DNA from 3 places in the uncultured Ligilactobacillus sp. genome. Region 2 is predicted to be linked to each of the others. Evidence: predicted binding sites of a transcription regulator. Region 2 holds the regulator's gene; each other region holds the start of a gene.

Region 1 (2,277 bases), on a different contig from region 2:
AGTAGTAAGTAAAAAAATAACCCCTACCACAAGTAGGAGTTAGGCAAACTTATTTAGATCACAGGACGCGGACAGAATTTTGGCATCAATTCGTCAAAATCATATTCTTCCAAAGCTACTAAGCCTTCTTTTGTAACATCAAAATAAGCTGTCAAACCTTGGGCGATCATCAAGTTGACTTCTTTTTTTGGATCAAATTGCACAACGATCACTGGGGTCTTGGTCGCATAAGCATAACCGATCTCAAAGGCTGTCCCTGAATCCGGTTCGTTTTCTTTAGTCTCTTCTAATTTGTAGTCCACGATCGCTACGACTACATCGCTAGCATCGATCTGATTAGTATCAAGGCCAAAAGTAGCTTTTTGCCACTCAAAGCTTCCAAATTCAGCTGCTTTATATTCATGTTCATGGGGAATAAAGATATTTTTAGGATCGATCGTTTTATTATTGCTCAAAGCAGCTTTAACTTTAGCGATCCGTCTTTTTTGAGCTGGACTAAAAAACGGTGATGCAAGATATACAGATTTCATTTTGTGGCCTCCTAAACTAAGTATATTTTCAGTATACGTGACTAAAATCAGCAAAAGCAAGTTATTATTATCGGATCGATCTATGCTATCTTCAATAAGCCTACTCCCACAACATGTTGTGGTTAATTTTAAAAAAACACAAGATAAGCTTTATTTTTGATCGATTTCCGAGTATGATTGTAGAGGTACTTAAATAATTTAACACTAACCAGATCTTATAGGAAAGGATGCTTCAATCATTTTGATCACACTATCAGGAATCATCGGCTCTGGGAAGTCGAGTTTAACCGAAATCTTAGCTCAAGAATTAGGCACTAAAGCATATTACGAACCCGTCAAAGATAACCCCGTTTTACCTATCTTCTACAAAGGTAACGAGATCGCCGCTAAAAAGCGCGCTGCTGGCGATAAAGATGCAACTAACCCATATGCCTACCTCTTGCAAACATTCTTCTTAAACCGCCGTTTTGCGATGATCAAGGCTGCTATGCAAGAAGACAACAATATCTTGGACCGCTCGATCTACGAAGACGAGATCTTCATGAAGATGAACACCGAAATGGGCAACGCAACTGAAGTCGAATACGACATCTACAAGAGCTTACTTTCAAATATGATGGAAGAACTTCCATTTGCTTCCCATAAGAAGTCACCTGATTTGATGATCACGATCAAAGTGTCCTACGATACAATGTTAAAGCGTATCGAAAAACGTGGTCGGGATTACGAACTAGTCGAACGTGATCCTTCCTTAGTTGAATACTACCAACGTCTCTTACGTCATTACGATGTTTGGATGGAAGAATACGATTCTTCGCCACTTTTGATCATTGATGGCGACAAATACGATTTTGTTGGCAGTGTGGCTGATCGGATCGCAGTCTTGGAACAAGTCGAAGAAAAACTTTACGAACTAAACAAGATCAGTAAAGAACAACTTGCCAAACTAAAGAAACAACATCTTGAATTATTAAATGAAGTTGGGTGATAATAGAGCTGAGAGCACTTTCTCAGCTCTATTTTTTATGGAAGAAGGTTTTGTTATATGGAAAAAACTGGATGTAAAGATCTCAAAAAGACACTTTGGGTCGGTCTTGCCTGCTTAATAACATTCAATATCGCTATTTTAGAAGCACTTATCATCTTAGATCCAAAAGATACCGATAAAAGTGGCATCCCGTACTTTTTTGCAGTCGCAGCCGAATTGTTCATCATCTTTGTCGCTACGAATAAAAAGACACAACGCCACTTTTTTGATGTTTATCGTCAACCAACTGCACAAGAATTTTTTCAATGGGTCTGCTTTTTAGGTCTGACGCAGGTCATTTTCAGCTACAATAGTGCTTTGATCGAGATGCTCTTAAACTTATTTCATCTGAGCGCCCAAAGCCAAGAAGAAAGTGCCACTGGAGCCACTGAAACGCTCTCGATGTTTATCTATGGATCATTTCTAGCTCCGTTTGGAGAAGAGATCTTATTTCGCGGTTTTTTCCTGCAAAACTTCAAACGCTATGGCACCCGCTTTGCAATTATTTTTTCAGCCTTTTTATTTGGAATCTACCATGGCAACATCGTCCAGACACCTTTCGCATTCATTTTAGGGATACTTTTAGGATACATCGCTGTTGTATACGGTTTGAAATACGCGATCTATGTCCACATTTTTAATAATATGGTCTTAGCTGATCTGATGGATCGCTTTTTGAGACTTTTCCCAGAAAATATAGCTACTAGCATAAACATCGTC
Region 2 (2,277 bases):
TCAAAGCTGGTGGAACAACGATCAGAAGTTACACGGATGCTTTCCAAAAAACGGGCGCTTTTCAATTTGAACTAGATGTTTATGGGCGAACCAATGAGCCGTGCAAACGTTGTGGTACAAAGATCCAAAAGATCATTGTGGGACAACGGGGCACGCATTTTTGTCCGCATTGCCAGCAGGTGGTAAAATGACATATATTTTAGGCTTGACTGGCGGGATCGGAATGGGCAAAACGACGATCAGCAATTTTTTACAAACATTAGGTTTTAAGATCCTCGATGCTGATGTGATCGCCCGAAAAGTCGTTGAACCAGCGACTCCTGGTCTAGCTGAACTACAAAAAACATTTGGACCTCAGATCATCCAAACTGATCAGACTTTAGATCGGGCTAAGCTCGGTAAGATAGTCTTTAGTGATCCTAAGAAATTAGCTCAACTAGACCAGATCATGCAGCCATTGATCAGAGCTGAATATGAAAAACAGCTGACCTTAGCTGAGCAAAAAGGCTGTAAAGTAGTTGTGATCGATGCCGCTTTATTATTTGAAAATGGTTATGCAGATCATTGTGATGCAGTTATCAATGTTGAAGTTCCTAAAGCAGTCCAATTAAAACGGATCATAGAACGCGATCATTTGAGTGAAGAGGCGGCACTTGAGCGGATCACTAGTCAGATGTCTGCTGAAAAAAGGCGAAAATTGGCTACAATTACAGTAGATAGTTCGGGAACAGTTGAAGAAACGCAAGCGCAAGTGATAAAATGGCTAGAGATAAATAATTTAATCGAAAATTAGGCAGCGAGGTAAAGATTATGAAGTGTCCAAATTGTCATCAAAATGGATCACGTGTAGTGGATAGCCGTCCCGCCGACAATGGACATGCCATTCGGCGCCGGCGGGAATGTGAAAATTGTGGTTTCCGTTTTACTACATTTGAAAGAGTAGAAGCAGCGCCACTATTAGTTATTAAGAAAAATGGTGCCAGAGAAGAATTTAATCGTGAAAAAGTTTTGCGGGGTGTCATGCGAGCGGCTGAAAAACGACCCGTTGCAATGGATGAGATCCAAAATATCGTCGATCAAGTCGAAACAAAGATCCGTGCCGTCGGAGGTAATGAAGTTTCCAGCCAATTGATCGGTGAATATGTGATGGAGATCTTAGCAAATGTCGATGATATCGCCTATATCAGATTTGCTAGCGTCTATCGTGAATTTAAAGATATGGCATCTTTTGCAAAGGAATTGCAAGACTTGATGGCACGTGACAACGAAAAAAGTAAGTAGTAGGGGGATGTTAGGCGATGAGTGAAGGATTAAGGCAGATGTCGCCTAAGGATGGTTACGTTGTCAATACTAAAGCCCATATCGGTTCGACAGAGTTCAAAGTCATTTTAAAGCTCTACCAGCCGTTGATGGGCGTCAATGCTTATGGTATTTATTCACTATTAGCGACTAAAGTAGCTCAAACACCAGATCTGTTAGCGCGCCGGATGCATAAAGAGCTATTGGATATTTTGAGTTTAGGTTTACGTGACTTTTACGAAGCCCGGATCAGATTAGAAGCACTTGGACTATTGAAGACATTCGTTCAAAAAGATGAACTTGGTCAAGTGTTTATCTATGAGTTACAAGCCCCTTTGAGTGCCGAAGATTTCTTTAAAGATGATCTCTTGAGCATGCTTTTAGCCGATTCATTAGGGCAGATCCAATATGATGAGTTGAAACAAGAATTTGTCAAACCAGCTTTCACATATGCTAATGCTAAAGAGGTCACCAAGTCGCTTCTAGATGTTTTTACCGTGAAAAAAGATACGTTGCTCAAAAATTCACAGGTAAAAGCGCCAGCTAAACCGACTAAAAATTTTGTCGATTCAGTCGAAGTTGATCTTGATGTGGAATACTTAAAAGAGCTTTTAGCCCAGTCTTTTGTGCCTGCAACTGAGATCAGCCGTTCACTTGAGACCTTAAAGTCGATTGCTTTATTGTATGGTCTAAATGAACTAGAACTCGTCAAATTGCTTGAACAAGCGCTAAATGTCAAGGACGATAAAGTTGATCTTGAACTTGTCAAAAAATTAGCCACACAGCAATTTGATCGGCAATTTAAAGAGATAACCCCTAAAGAGTCTAAAGTGACTGCATCGATCGATCCGGAGGTAAGTGCGGAATTGACGCAAACTGACTTAGCACTGATCGCTGTTTCAAAACAATATCTGCCACTTGAATTTATCGAAGAACTCAAACGGCAAAAGAACAGTTTTGTGACTAATCTAGAGCGTT
Region 3 (2,277 bases), on a different contig from region 2:
GAAGCGGGTAAACCAGCCTTTAGCTTGTTCGACGGCTTCTTTAGCTTGAGCACTGTTAGCCCAGTCTTTAGCTTTATTCATCAAATTACCAGTCGAATCTTTAACGTTATTGATCGTGTTTGTCACGTTATTGATATATGTCTTGCTTGAGCTGATCGGTGAATTTTGGAAGTTTACCAAAGCACCTGAGATCTGTGTTACTTGCTCTGAGGTCGTTTGATCTTGAATACCACGGTCAGCTAAAGCCTTATTTAACATATCTTCGATGTCTTGTTTTGTAGCTAGTTCTTGGTTATCTTGCTTTTGTTGTGCCAATTGCTTGGACACATCACCAACAGCTGCCATCAACTTACCAGGATAAGTAGCATCATCTTTGTTGGCGTCGATCGCCGGTTGAGTCGCTGAAAGCATCTCGTTAGCTGTCGCTGTGTTTTCTGTGTTCAATGAAACGCCATCTTCGGCTAAGGCCTTGTAGACCCCAGTTAAGGCTGATTCACCTGAAACGGGACGGTTAGCGGTCACGACGATGCTGACATCAGTTACCCCCGCCATTTGTGCGACCATTGCATATTGTTGGGAAGTTACTTGGGTAATGTTGTTAGAACCATTGTAGTCTTTGATGTTGACTTTGACCCCAGAGCCAGGATCTCCAGGCGCGATCGCAACAGAGCTGATCATTGCAGCGTCAGTCGTATTGCTAGAGCCATTAGCGATATATTTATTGTAATCGGTAGCTGTAGCGGTCAAAGTCTTGAATGAAGAATCAGTTTCAAATACCTTAGCTAAATTTTGGCGTGCTTCTTGGCTCGTGCCGGATCCATAGACGACATAAGCGGAATTTAACGTATGTGTGTTACTGCTACTTGCGGCTAAAGCCTTGGGACTGATCAAAATTGCCCCTAAAAAGGTCAGCACCGCCAAGAATGCAGTTGCTAATTTTTTTAATTTCATCTCTAAAACACCTCATTGATTTTATATCTAGCTACATTTTAATTTTACCACCAGAAATCAATTCTTGTCTTTTAAGAAAAAGATATAAATATCGTAAGAAAAACTTAGGGAAATCAACATTTAAAAATCAAATTACACACAATATATAGATTTAATAAAATTAGAATTACAATATATTGTGTTTTTTAAGTTGAATTTAGCTGAAAGACATGGCTATAATAGTTACATTGAATTTTTTAAATGCGAAAAATCATTGTCTAGTGGAAGGAAGTTTTTAGATGTTTGAACGTTATCAAGATGTATTGACCCATTTACCAGAATATTCCAAGAATGTATTTCGGAAGGGATATTTCAAGTGGTTATTGAATCAATGTAAAGGCTGGGGATATTTTAGTTACTTTTTATTGGCGTTCAACTTTGTGCTCCAAGTTATTTCGTTGCTCCAATCTTTTGACCAAACCCCACTTCAGTCCCTGCTCGCTTTTGTTGGGGGCAATCTGTCTGTTGCATGTGTGATCGGGATCTCTAACTTATCAGGGATCCAAGGCTGGTGTGGTGCGATCTCAGCTATTTGCATCGCGGCAACTGGTTTTATGGCGAAAAATTATGCGACAGCTTGGGAACAGATCGGGTATTTGATCTTTTTAGATATTTTTTGTATTTTAGATCCAAAATGGAACGATGATATCCAAGCTGAAAAATTAGAAAGTGGGCTTGAATGGCTCAAATATGGCTTGTTTTTTGTAGTTGCTTGGTTATGCACATATACGATCTTTAGCTTTACTAATGATCCTAGGGTCTTTTTAGACAGCTTGAACTTAGCAATGGCGATCACGGGTGCACTATTGGAATTGAACCGTAAACGTGAACAATACTATGTTTTCACACTAGCATCGATTTTTACGATCGCTTTATGGGTCCAAACGATGTTGCAAGGCGATGGAAATTTTGCCTTGATCTTTAGTTATAGCGTCTTTTTCCTAAATGACATGTATGCCTTTTTCAGCAAGAACAGCTGGTTTAGAGGGGAAGTCTCAAAGAAAGCTTAAAATTTAGTTTTGAATTGCTGACAATAAATAGTTGCGGGCGTATACTTAAACTAAGTGAATAACTTAACTCATAACACTAAGCTACGGGTCGACTCGTGGCTTTTTATTTTGGGCAAAGCAACTTGATTTTTCAAGCTATTATAGTCATACTTACTGAGAGTCAAACTCGTTTGTGATAGAATAAGTAGCAGAAGTATAAAATTAGGTTAAGAATTGGGAAAGGAATGCGGGGATAAACCAGTGAAAAAATTTTTTAACAAAGATTTTTGGCAACTGC

The links. Region 2 encodes NrdR, which represses ribonucleotide reductase genes. Its sites were predicted from a motif close to ACACNATATATNGTGT; they were not measured.
Region 1: Q9Q35_RS11505 (deoxynucleoside kinase) is a predicted target of NrdR. The motif match lies at 637-652, and genes of this name have one in related genera.
Region 3: pnuC (nicotinamide riboside transporter PnuC) is a predicted target of NrdR. The motif match lies at 1,118-1,133, and genes of this name have one in related genera.

The regions. Positions count from the first base shown of each region.
Region 1 is NZ_CAQLEL010000151.1:27,515-29,791, forward strand. It holds gene Q9Q35_RS11500 (nucleoside 2-deoxyribosyltransferase) at 54-530, opposite strand; gene Q9Q35_RS11505 (deoxynucleoside kinase) at 772-1,518, shown strand; gene Q9Q35_RS11510 (CPBP family intramembrane glutamic endopeptidase) at 1,576-2,277, shown strand, end outside.
Region 2 is NZ_CAQLEL010000114.1:44,219-46,495, reverse strand. It holds gene mutM (DNA-formamidopyrimidine glycosylase) at 1-191, shown strand, start outside; gene coaE (dephospho-CoA kinase) at 188-793, shown strand; gene nrdR (transcriptional regulator NrdR) at 811-1,281, shown strand; gene Q9Q35_RS08240 (replication initiation and membrane attachment family protein) at 1,299-2,277, shown strand, end outside.
Region 3 is NZ_CAQLEL010000108.1:19,571-21,847, forward strand. It holds gene Q9Q35_RS07440 (DUF1002 domain-containing protein) at 1-951, opposite strand, end outside; gene pnuC (nicotinamide riboside transporter PnuC) at 1,230-2,000, shown strand; gene Q9Q35_RS07450 (DHH family phosphoesterase) at 2,241-2,277, shown strand, end outside.